Regions from separate parts of the Devosia sp. genome, predicted to be linked through region 2. Evidence: predicted binding sites of a transcription regulator. Region 2 holds the regulator's gene; each other region holds the start of a gene.
The links. Region 2 encodes LexA, which represses DNA repair genes until DNA is damaged. Its sites were predicted from a motif close to TGTTCNNNNTGTGTTCNG; they were not measured.

Region 1 (4,203 bases), 330 kb from region 2:
GGTGCCGATATCATGCACGTAGAGCATGTCGACGCGGTCGAGGCCGAGCCTTTGCAGGCTGTCCTCGTAGGACCGCATGATCCCTTCATAGGAATAGTCATAAGCCTGGTCGAAGGGCAGGGGATCGACCCAGTTGCCCTTGTCCTGGCTGGCCGGGTCGACTGGCTTGAGAAGGCGGCCGACCTTGGTGGAAATCACCGGGCGGGGTTTGGCGGACCGCACCACCTCGCCCACGAGATGTTCCGAGCGGCCCAGGCCATATTGTGGTGCGGTGTCGACATAAGTGATGCCGGCATCCAGCGCGTGAGACACGGTGGCACGCGCCTGATCGGCCGGCACGGCCGAAAATATCCCGGCAAGGCTCGCCCCGCCCAGGCCAAGCGTTGTGACCCCGAGTTCGGTCTGGGCAATGCGGCGTTTTTCGAATGGGCGCACGGTCATGTCGGGTCTCCGTCAGGCGGCGGATAACTGACATGTTAGTTGCAAAGAGTAAAGGCGGAGCGCTCGCGCCCCGCCCTTTCGTACGGTTTTCCGCTCAATAGAGCCCGGCGATGACGACAGGCTTTTCCTGTTCGACGCGCACGGGATTGCGCAGCGGCAGGCCGAACTGGGCTTCCTCGATTTCGAAGACGTCATCCGGGCGGGTCGAGATGCCATCGGCAAAGCTCAGGGTTGCCGTGCCGAACATGTGCACATGCACGTCGCCGGGCTGGCAGAACAGATCATATTTGAAGTGGTGATATTCGAGATTGGCGATGGTGTGGCTCATATTGTCCTCGCCCGAGAGGAAGGGTTTTTGCCACAGCACGTCGCCATCGCGCCGGATTTTCGAGGTGCCTTCGATATGCCGGGGCAGGTCGCCGACCCGCAGTTCGGGTCCGAAGGAACAGGCGCGCAGTTTCGAATGGGCGAGGTAGAGGTAGTTGATCCGCTCCGTGACATGGTCTGAAAACTCATTGCCCAGCGCAAAGCCCAGCCGTCGCGGTTGCCCCTTGGCGTCGATCACATAGATACCGGCAATCTCCGGCTCCTCACCAGCATCGAGTGCAAAAGACGGGGAGGGGATGGCGGCGCCCGGATTGATCACGACATGGCCGTTGCCCTTGTAGAACCACTCCGGCTGCACGCCCTTTTGGCCGGCCGCCGGCTTGCCGTTCTCCAGGCCCATCCGGAACATCTTCATGCTGTCGGTCAGCTCATTGGCGGGCTTGTCGGTATTCTTGTGCATGGCATCGCGCGTCGCGGCCGAGCCCAGATGAGTGAGACCGGTGCCGGTCACATGCAGGTGGGCCGGATCGGGATGATCGATTGGGGCCAGCAAGCGGTTTTCAGTCAGCAGAGCCTGCTTGTCGATCGCTGCGCCCAGCCCCTTGTCGGCAATCGTCGCGGCGAGGCTGCCACTGCCGGCAAGGCTGGCCTGAACCAGCTCATAAACGCTGGTGACCGCGTTGACCGTGTGGGTCTGGCCATTCTGTGTCACGCCGACGGCGCGATGGCCCTTGTCGTCGATGAACTGGATGAGATGCATGTGGTTCGTCCTGATGTCGCGCCGCGGGGGCAGGGCTGGTGCGGGGCATAAAACGCATTGCGGCCGGACCTGTCCAGTCAAAAATCATACTTTTGAGCCATGCCGGACGCTACTGACAGAATCAGGCAATGGGCGCTGGCATCTTGCGCTGGACGAAACCACAGATGTTCTCATTTTGTCCCTTGACGGAACTGAAACAAAATGAGAACAAATAGGACACAGAAACCAAACCGGCCTCTCGTTGCACAGCCCTCGGGAGCGTGAAATAAGGAGACAGCACTATGGCAGCTTCGCCACTTCGCGTTGTTGAGGGTGGATCGATGGACAAGGACAAGGCTCTTGCGGCGGCGCTGAGCCAGATCGAGCGGAATTTCGGCAAGGGCTCGATCATGCGCCTGGGCGAGAACTCCGCCATCGAGGTGGAAGCCATCTCCACCGGCTCGCTGGGGCTCGACATCGCCCTGGGTATTGGCGGCCTGCCAAAGGGCCGTATCGTCGAGATTTTCGGGCCGGAAAGCTCGGGCAAGACCACCCTGGCCCTGCATGTGGTGGCCGAGGCCCAGCGCAAGGGCGGCATCTGCGCCTTTGTCGATGCGGAACATGCCCTCGACCCGGTCTATGCCCGCAAGCTCGGCGTCAATGTCGATGACCTGCTGATTTCGCAGCCCGATGCGGGCGAACAGGCTCTCGAAATCACCGATACGCTGGTGCGGTCGGGTGCCATCGATGTGCTTGTGGTCGATTCCGTGGCGGCCCTGACGCCGCGCGCCGAACTCGAAGGGGAAATGGGCGACAGCCTGCCGGGCCAGCAGGCCCGCCTGATGAGCCAGGCCATGCGCAAGCTGACCTCGTCGATTTCCAAGTCCAAGTGCCTCGTCATCTTCATCAATCAGATTCGCATGAAGATCGGGGTCATGTATGGCTCGCCGGAGACCACGACGGGTGGCAATGCGCTGAAATTCTATTCTTCCGTGCGCCTCGACATCCGCCGTATCGGCGCCATCAAGGACCGCGAGGAGATCGTGGGCAACCAGACCCGCGTCAAGGTGGTCAAGAACAAGCTGGCACCGCCGTTCCGCCAGGTCGAGTTCGACATCATGTATGGCGAGGGCATTTCCAAGACGGGCGAATTGCTCGATCTGGGCGTCAAGTCCGGCATCGTCGACAAATCCGGCGCCTGGTTCTCCTGGGATAGCCAGCGCCTCGGGCAGGGGCGTGAGAATTCCCGGCAGTTCCTCAAGGACAATCCGGAAATCGCCGCGACCATCGAGCAGGGTGTACGCGAAAGTTCGGGTCTGCTTGGCGAAGTGCTCCTGGTGGCCGGTGGCGAGGACGACGACGGCGGCAGCGACGACTGATCTCCAGCAAATCCCATGCAATGATTTGAGGCACCGGTTCTCCGGTGCCTTTTTTCTTGTCGGCGGGGCGCTTCGAGCGGTGTTGCAATGCTGGACAGGCCCAAGGCCTGCGGGCTAGAAAGCCGGTCAAAATCCTTTGTCGGGCGCCCTGGCGCCTGCTCGCCATGAAAGCTTCTGCATGACCAGCGTAAACGACCTCCGTTCGAGCTTTGTCGATTACTTTGCCCGCAACGGACATGAGGCCGTCCCCTCGAGCCCGCTCGTCCCGCGCAATGACCCGACGCTGATGTTCACCAATGCGGGCATGGTGCAGTTCAAGAACGTTTTTACCGGCGTGGAAAAGCGGCCCTATTCTACGGCCACCACGGCGCAGAAATGCGTGCGCGCCGGCGGCAAGCACAACGATCTCGACAATGTCGGCTTCACCGCCCGTCACCACACCTTCTTCGAGATGCTGGGCAATTTTTCCTTCGGTGACTATTTCAAGGATCAGGCCATCGAACTGGCCTGGACCCTGCTCACCAAGGACTGGGCCCTGCCGCGCGAAAAGCTGATGGTCACCGTCTATGAGGACGATGACGAAGCGCTGGAACTCTGGAAGAAGATCGCCGGCCTGTCCGAGGACCGTATCGTGCGGCTCGGCGCCAAGTCGAATTTTTGGCAGATGGGCGACACCGGTCCCTGCGGGCCGTGTTCGGAAATTTTCTATGACCACGGCGAAAAGGTCTGGGGTGGCCCCCCGGGCTCGCCCGATGAAGACGGCGACCGCTGGATCGAGATCTGGAATCTGGTGTTCATGCAGTTCGAACAGCATCCCGACGGGTCGCGGACCGGCCTGCCGCGGCCTTCCATCGACACCGGCATGGGTCTCGAACGCATCGCTGCCGTCATGCAGGGCGTGCACGACAATTACGACATCGACCTGTTCAAGGCGCTGATCGGCGCTGCCGCCCATGTCACCAATGCCGATGTGAACGGGCCGGGCAATCGCAGCCTGCGGGTCATTGCCGATCATCTGCGCTCGATGAGCTTCCTGATTGCCGAGGGCGTGCTGCCCTCCAATGAAGGCCGCGGCTATGTGCTGCGCCGTATCATGCGCCGCGCCATGCGCCACGCGACCCTGCTTGGCGCCAATGAGCCGGTGATTCACAAGCTCGTTCCGACTCTCGTGCGCGAAATGGGCCAGGCCTATCCCGAACTCAGCCGCGGCGAGGCGATGATTGCCGAGACCGTGCGCCTCGAAGAGGGGCGTTTCCTCAAGACCCTCGGCCGGGGCCTGCAGATTCTCGAAGCTGAAACGGCCGGTTTGGGTGAAGG
Region 2 (4,203 bases):
GAAGGATTTTGCGTGCCGCCGCCTCGAAGCTGCGGCATGGGGCGAGATTCGCCTCGGTGCCGGTCGTCCGGCAAAAGTATAGGTGAGGAAAACCTCGCCCCATGCACCGGAGACTCGTTCATCGCATTGGTTTCGGCGGCGTTGCGTCCGGTGCCGTCCATGAGGGACTGCTTCGTCTTCGCCCTGCTGGCGACGTGGCAGCTGCCAATCCGGTGCAGCCGGAAGGGCCCGACATGATCCCCGGGGAGGTTCCGGGGGTCCGTCCATATGCGCGAACGGAAGATGGGCGACCCCGTTTCTCCATCCGGTCCCCCGCACCGATTGTTCGTCGCGACCGCGCAGCCCGTGCAGGGGTGAGCACAATATGCCTGTGGTCTTGGGGGAGGGGGATAACTTCAGGCTACTCACACGCGGCGCGGTCAACACTTCGCCCGTGACCCGGCGCATGCAGGCCGGGTGCATGCAAGCTGGTCGCATCGAGATTTTCAGGGAAATCTCCCCGAACGCAGGGATTTCCGATCAACCAAAGGTTCCCGCTTTCGCGGGAATGACACCGGGAGTGAACGGGAACGCGGTGTGTCAATCCATCGATGAGCACCAGCTTAGCTCACCAAGCCTCTGGACCGAGCGGGGCCCTGAAACACCGATGCGTCAGGAGCTCGTGGGGGTCCTTGCTGAGATCTCATCCAAGGCCAAGACGAAAAATGGGTGCCATTCGGGTCCCGGCGACGCAGTCAAATTCCACCAGAAGAAATCAAAGCGGTGACCACCATCGTCCAGCGTGTGGAAAGAAAAGCGATCAGGCACATCACCCACGGTGACAGGTACGAAATGCCACACTTGCCCCGCGGCGATGTGCTCACTTGTCCAGACTGTACCCGCTCCGGCTTGCCCCACAATACCGGACTCTTCAGCCAGTTCGCGCAACGCGCCCTCGGCTATGGACTCCCCCGGCTCCCGCGTGCCTTTCACCAATTGCCAGCCGGCCAGGGGGTGGGCGAAGGCCAATATTTCCAGTCCCGCAGCATGGCCGCGCACTACGACAGGGCAGACCTTTTCGACCGGCATCACGTCGGCTCCGCACTCAAATGCTCGTGCACGATAAGCCAGCCCTCGGCACGGCGCCGCAAGACACTCGTGCCGCGCCCGCCGCCCTCGATGCGTGAGCCATCAACCTCCGCTCGCCAGCGGAACGAATAAGTGCAGGCAGCCGCCCCATCATCTGAGGCAATCCAGGCTAGCTCTTCGAGCCAATAGGTCTCGTTCTGAAGCCGGGTCCAGGTCGCCTCGAAGGCAGCTCGAATTGCGGGCAAGCCACGATAGGATCCGGAGCTGAACCAGAAGACCGCGTCGGCATCGATCAGGTCTTCGAGCAGGTCAAAGTCATGGGCATTTATGCCTTCGGCATAGGCGTCCATGACGGCCTTGGCTGTGGGATAACCCACCTTAATATTTCCGCAGCAGCCCCACGAGACGGCCCTGGACCTTTACCCGGTCGGGCGGGAAGATGCGGGTTTCATAGGCCGGATTGGCGGCTTCCAGCGCCACGGTATTGCCCTTGCGCCGCAGGCGCTTGAGCGTGGCTTCCTCATCATCGACCAAGGCCACGATGATCTCGCCGGTCGAGGCAATGTCCTGCTTCTTGATGAGAACCGTGTCGCCATCGAAAATCCCGGCCTCGATCATCGAGTCCCCGCGCACTTCGAGCGCATAATGCTCGCCAGGCCCGAGCATTTCAGGCGGTACGGCGATGGTGTGCGAGTGCGATTGAATGGCTTCGATCGGCGTACCGGCCGCAATGCGTCCCATGACCGGTATGGACACCGGCCGCGCATAATCGTCCGACCCCGACGATGCACGGGCAGGGGGTGCTGATACCTTTCCGAGACTGCCCTCGATTACGGCGGGCTCGAAGCGTGCCTTGCGACCGCCCAAGGATGGATTCATCGAGTCCGGAAGCTTGACCACTTCCAGCGCCCGCGCCCGGTTGGGCAGCCGCCGGATGAAACCACGCTCTTCCAGAGCCGTGATCAATCGGTGAATGCCCGACTTGGATGCGAGATCGAGCGCATCCTTCATCTCGTCGAACGAGGGCGGGATCCCGCTTTCCTTCATCCGTTCATGGATGAACATCAGCAGTTCGTGTTGTTTGCGTGTCAGCATCGGCCCCACAACCCTAGAATCGGAACATAGACGGAACGACTATACGTGTTCCAGTTATGTTCTGCAACTCCTCACGCGCCGGGAGGAGCAAAGGTTGCGCTGATGGCCCAATGTCGCGACGGCAATAAGGCCGGACGGCGCCAAGGGCTTGGTCAAAAAACCTCGAGATTGGACAGGCTCACCATGAAGTCTTCGAACTCTCGGTGACGCCCAGCAAGCCACCATGCGGACTAGCGGAACCATCACGGCTTATGACAGAATCGTCGTAGGCACGGACATGGTAGACGCGAGGTCCGGCAGGCTCTCCGGGAGGTTCAGCCAAGTACGCGCTTGGGGAACCGTAGCGACAGCTGGCCGGACTTGGGAAGGCTTGCACCTTTGGCCGGCACGAAATCGTCTTAGTTCATAACCCGGCCTTGCCGTATTCGTGAGCCTGGCTACGGTAAAACCGTCCGAAATCCAGGCCGCGGTCACATCAAATAGTTCCATAATATATATTATGCGAATTACGGAGATGCGTTGATGGCCGCTGACGGTGCCACTCCACTCCCGGGCTGATACGCTGGCGCCACCGATTCCTCAGGACCCGACCATGCAGCCCTCTCGCGATCTCAGCCGCCTTATCGAAATCATGGCCGCCCTGCGTGATCCCGATGGTGGATGTCCATGGGATCTCGAGCAGGATTTCAGGACGATCAGGCACTACACGATCGAAGAGGCCTATGAGGTTGCGGACGCAATCGAGCGCGAGGATTTTGCCGACTTGCGCGAGGAACTAGGCGATCTGCTGCTGCAGCCCATCTATCATGCGCAGATGGCCAAGGAAGCCGGTCACTTTGACATTGGCGATGTCATCCATGCGATCACGGAAAAGCTTATCCGCCGCCATCCGCATGTTTTTGGGGCGGTGTCCGCTTCCGGAGCCTCGGATGCGCAGGACCGCTGGGAGGCCATAAAGGTTGCCGAGCGCGCGGCAAAGGCGGGCAGCAAGGGGCAGGCTGAGCCGTCCGTACTCGACGATGTTCCACAGGTGCTGCCCGCCCTCGCCCGCGCCGCAAAGCTGACAAAGCGCGCGGCAAAGGTGGGTTTTGACTGGCCCGACCTTCAGCAGGTGCGCCACAAGGTCGAGGAGGAACTGGACGAGGTTTTTGGAGCCCATGCAGCTCATGATGCCGGGGCCGTCCACGAGGAAATCGGGGACCTGTTGTTTGCGGTCGCCAATCTCGCCCGCAAGGCCGGCATTGACCCGGAAGCGGCATTGCGGGATGCCAATTCAAAATTCACGCGGCGCTTTCACCATGTCGAGGCGCGATGCCGCGAAGATGGAATTGCGCCCGAGCAGGCCGGTCTGGACCGGTTGGACGGCTATTGGAACGAGGTTCGCGCCCGCGACAAACTCTAGCTGCCGTCGGCCTCGATCCGGCCATTGAACCGCTCGAGGAACATGGCCCGGTGGCGCGGATCGACACGCACGACAAAACTGGTGCCGCGCTCGTCGGGCTCACCGCGCAAGACGACCTCGGCATGGCTGTGTAGCCAGCCGATATCGGCCCCGGCGCTGTGCGGCACATGGACCTGATAGGTCCGGCTTTGCTCCCCCAGGGTTTTCTCGATGACCTCGAGCAGGTGATCCACCCCCTGCCCGGTCTGCGCCGACAGCGGCACGCTGGTGACGACGGCCCCTGCGGGCTTTGCTGAGGCCAGGGCCAGCACGGGGTCTTCCAGAAGGTCGACCTTGTTCCAGACTTCGACAATGGCAGTGTTTTCGGCGGACACGCCCAATTCATCGAGCACAGTCAGCACATCCTGCGCCTGCGCCGCGTGATCGGCATTGGCGATGTCGCGGACATGCAGGATGATATCGGCCTCGGTGACCTCTTCGAGGGTCGCGCGAAATGCCGCCACAAGATCGTGAGGCAGATCGGCGACGAAGCCCACGGTGTCGCTCAGCATGACTTCGCGGCCATGCGGCAGGGTGATCTTGCGCACGGTGGTGTCCAGGGTCGCAAAGAGCAGATCCTTGGCGAACACCCCTGCCCC
Region 3 (4,203 bases), 890 kb from region 2:
CCGCCACGAACAGGGCAATGCCCGCCGCGCCGGCGACCTGCTGGACCGAACCCAGGATGGCGCTCGCATGGGAATAGAGCGGCATGGGCACCGACCCCATGGAGGCGGTGAAAAGCGGCGTGAAGGTCAACGCCAGGCCGAAGCTCAGGGTTATGTGTCCGGCGACCACCGCCCAGATCGGGGTGTATTGGCTGACCAAGGTCAGGGACCACATTACCAGCGATACAAGGATGACGCCGGGAACCAGCAACGGCTGCGGGCCGACGCGGTCATAGAGCCGGCCGACGATGGGGCCCATCAGGCCCATCAGCAGGCCGCCGGGAAGCAGGATCATGCCGGTCTGCAGCGTATCGAGACCCAGCACGTTCTGCGTATAGATCGGCAGCAGGATCGAGCTGCCGAGCAAGGCAACCATGGCGATGGCCATGACGACGAGCGCGAAGGTGTAGTTGCGGTGCTGCAGGGTGCGCAGATCGAGCAGGGCCTTGTCCTGGTGCGACAGGTTCACCTGACGCCAGATGAACACCGCCATAGCAACCAGACCCACCAGAACCGGCACCCAGGCCGGAATGGCCGAACCATGCTCGGCGCCTTCGCCCAGGCTCGAAAGGCCATAGACGAGGCCCCCGAAGGCGAATGCGGAGAGGATCACCGACAGGATATCGAGCGGCGCATAGCGGGGCGTGGACACATTGCGGATGCGCGAGGCGCCCAGCACCAGCGCGCCAATGGCGATGGGCAGGGTGAAGTAGAACATGAAGCGCCAGTCGAAATGTGCGAGGATGAACCCGCCAATGGTCGGCCCGATGGCCGGCGCCACTGACATGACGATGGAAATATTGCCCATGGTCTTGCCGCGGCCCTCTGGGGGAACAAGGGTCATGACCGTAGTCATCAGGAGCGGCATCATGATGGCGGTGCCGACGGCCTGGACCACGCGCCCGGCGACGAGCAGTTCGAGACCCGGCGCCAGCGCGCAGACCAGGGTGCCAAGCGAGAAGATCGCCATGGCCAGCATGAAGATCGGGCGGGTATTGAGCCGCTGCAGCAGGAAACCGGTCACCGGAATGACAACGGCCATGGTCAACAGGAAGGCCGTGGTCAGCCATTGAGCGGCACTGGCGGCCACGCCGAGATCATTCATCAGGTGGGGAATGGCCACGCTCATGATGGTTTCATTGAGAAACACCACGAAGGTGGACACCAGGAGGATGCCGATCACCAGGCGATTGCGCGCGGCGTTGTCGGGCTCGCCTTCCGTGACCTCCGGGGCGGCGTCCATTGTTGCGTCCATTGTCATCATCATGTCCTTCCGGGGCCTGTCGCTACGCCACCATGACGGGTGGTCCGCGCATTCTTCGACACGGTGTTTCAAATTTTTGCGACGGTCTGTGTCAGCAGCCAGACGCACAACGCGTTTCGCCCAGGGGCGGATACGCGCGAAAATGGGTGGGGCTGAGTGGACCGGGCAGAGGGGCGCTCTCTACTCCCAACACCCCTGCCCGTCCAGTCTTGTAATGCATGACAGGCAGACCGATATGCATGGGGGCGGTGATGCGGCACCGCTTCATGTTCTTGTTATGTTCTCATCAACCTGATAGCCTGTTCCTGCGTTAGGGAAGTAGCGATTCTTCCTTGCGCCGGCAGGAGAACAGACATGGCCCTTTACCAGGCCCCCTCATTTGAAGCGCTCGAGCGGCTCAGCCGCAGCCGCGATGCCGATCTGGCGCGGCGTGAACTGGTGCAGCCGGACCGGGCGCGCGGACGCGGCGCACAATCGAACCGCGCCGGCCGGTTCGAAACCCATCAGCGCAGCGGATTCGACGACGGCTGGGGGAGCGTGGAAACCCTGCCCCTGTTCGAGACGATCGAACATGTCGAGCGCGCAAAGACCATCATCACCACCAATGACAGCCCCGATGTCGGCTTCGAGCGGTCGATCAACGCCTATCGTGGTTGCGAGCATGGCTGTTCCTACTGCTTTGCCCGGCCAAGCCACGCCTATCTCGGGCACTCCGCCGGGATCGATTTCGAGCGCGACATCTATGTGAAGACCAATGCAGTCGAGGCCTTGCGAGCGGAACTTTCGGCAAAATCCTACCGGCCCAAACCCATTGCCATGGGCACCAATACCGATCCCTATCAGCCGGCCGAACGCACGCATAAGCTGACGCGCGGCATTCTCGAGGTGATGCTGGAAACCCGCCACCCGGTGATGATCACCACCAAATCGGCGCTGATCGTGCGCGATCTGGACCTGCTCACGGAACTGGCTGAACTCAATCTGGTCAAAGTGGCCCTGTCGGTGACTTCGATGGATCACAAGCTCAGCCGCAAGATGGAGCCGCGCGCCTCCTCGCCGGCACGGCGGCTGGAAGCAATCCGGCTGCTCAGCGAAGCGGGCGTTCCGACCGCCATCTTTGCCTCGCCGATGATCCCGGCCATCAACGACATGGAACTCGAGCGCATTCTCGATGCCGGCAAGGCCCAGGGCGCGATCAGCGCGCAGATGATCCTGCTGCGCCTGCCGGGCGAGGTGCGCGACGTGTTCCGCGAGTGGCTGCTGCGCCATTTTCCCGACCGGGTGCGGCATGTTCTGTCGCTGGTGCGCGACACACGGGGCGGACGCGACAACGACCCGCGTTTCGGCAGCCGCATGGTCGGTGAAGGGCCTTATGCAACACTGCTGCGCCAGCGCTTCGAAAAGGCACGCGATCGCTACGGACTGGACGCGAAACTGCCGCCGCTGCGCTCCGACCTGTTCGAGCCGCCCAAGGTGGACAGCCCGCAGATGAGCCTGTTCTGATCTTAACCGCCGCTTGGCAGATCAGTATTGCGCGACCTTGCGGGCATAGGTCGCCATGAAATCCAGCGATGCCAGAACGCCCTGCATGGAGAGGCGCGTCGAAACCGGCTGTTCGACACCCGTGAGCGGGACCGAGAGCGTGACGGCGACGCGTTCGCTCATGCGCTCGATGACCTTTTCCCGCAGAGCCGGATCGGCAATGAAGAACTGATTGACCGTGTTGAAGCGGGTTTCGATATCGGAATTCATCGCCAGGCTGATCGGGGCCTCGCCGCCGAAATGCAGAACCATCGGGCGTGCCGGATCATATTCACCCTTATCGGGAGACACGGTTATCGCCACGTCGAGCGTGCCGTCCAGCCGGTTGCGGATCAAAGTCAGCTTATAGGCCGGCAAGTTGGCGCCGTTGAGCTCCTGGCTGCCGGTGCTGGCAAAGCAGGAATAGCCGTAATAATCGGCGGCGTCCTCGTTGATGGCATCGGGACAGGCGGCGAGCCAGTCGCGATGGTATTCGCGCCATTCGCCATAAGGATGATGGAAGGGTTCCGCAGCGACGGGTGCCGCAAGCAGAGGCAAAGCCGCTAGCAGGCCTGCAATGCGCATGTAAGTCTCTCTCGCCTTTGCCCCCCGGCGCCTGTGCTATATCAGCACGGTCAGGATTTTGAAATGCCGAGTCGCCGATGACCGTTCAAACCATCAATGGTGTCACCGTCTATTTCGTTGCCAAAACTGGCCCGGCACTGGCCAGCGAACAGGATGCGCTCGACATTCTGGGGGAAACCTATGGCACCGGGGCCGACATGATTGCCGTGCCGGCGGAGCGCTTCGGACCGGCGTTTTTCGACCTCAGTTCCAGGCAGGCCGGGCACTTCTTCCAGAAGCTGCAGAATTACCAGATGCGTCTGGCGATCATCGGTGATCTTGTCGGGGCCTTGTCCACCAGCAAGGCGCTGCGGGATTTTGTCGGCGAGACCAACCGTATCGGCCATCACCTGTTCGTGACCGACTCCGCCGCGCTCGAGAACGCTCTGGGCGGAGCGGCCTGACATGGGCCGACGCAGGCCAACCACCGATCCAGCACCGGCGCTTTTCGCCGGTGAGGCCGACGGCCCAGACTTCAGCCATGAAACCATGTTGATGGCGCGTGGGGCCCGCTATGTGGCGGGTGTCGACGAAGCTGGTCGCGGGCCGCTGGCGGGACCTGTGGTGGTCGCCGCGGTGCGGCTCGACCCGAACCATATTCCATCGGGTCTCGATGATTCCAAAAAGCTCAATGCCGAGCGTCGCGACCACTTGTACGAGGCCATTATGGGCCATGCCGATGTCGCCATTGCCACGGCGCCGCCGGACGAGATCGTCAGCAAAAATATTCGCGGCGCGACCCTGGCGGCAATGGC

Region 1: recA (recombinase RecA) is a predicted target of LexA. The motif match lies at 1,721-1,738, and genes of this name have one in related genera.
Region 3: KIT02_RS16995 (PA0069 family radical SAM protein) is a predicted target of LexA. The motif match lies at 1,571-1,588, and genes of this name have one in related genera.

Annotation. Positions count from the first base shown of each region.
Region 1 is NZ_CP075529.1:1,090,579-1,094,781, reverse strand. It holds gene KIT02_RS05410 (aldo/keto reductase) at 1-441, opposite strand, end outside; gene araD1 (AraD1 family protein) at 536-1,528, opposite strand; gene recA (recombinase RecA) at 1,810-2,886, shown strand; gene alaS (alanine--tRNA ligase) at 3,065-4,203, shown strand, end outside.
Region 2 is NZ_CP075529.1:764,605-768,807, forward strand. It holds gene KIT02_RS03715 (NUDIX domain-containing protein) at 652-1,068, opposite strand; gene KIT02_RS03720 (nuclear transport factor 2 family protein) at 1,068-1,445, opposite strand; gene lexA (transcriptional repressor LexA) at 1,447-2,163, opposite strand; gene mazG (nucleoside triphosphate pyrophosphohydrolase) at 2,756-3,565, shown strand; gene hflX (GTPase HflX) at 3,562-4,203, opposite strand, start outside.
Region 3 is NZ_CP075529.1:3,456,524-3,460,726, reverse strand. It holds gene KIT02_RS17000 (MDR family MFS transporter) at 1-1,300, opposite strand, end outside; gene KIT02_RS16995 (PA0069 family radical SAM protein) at 1,658-2,806, shown strand; gene KIT02_RS16990 (hypothetical protein) at 2,828-3,409, opposite strand; gene KIT02_RS16985 (DUF4180 domain-containing protein) at 3,487-3,852, shown strand; gene KIT02_RS16980 (ribonuclease HII) at 3,854-4,203, shown strand, end outside.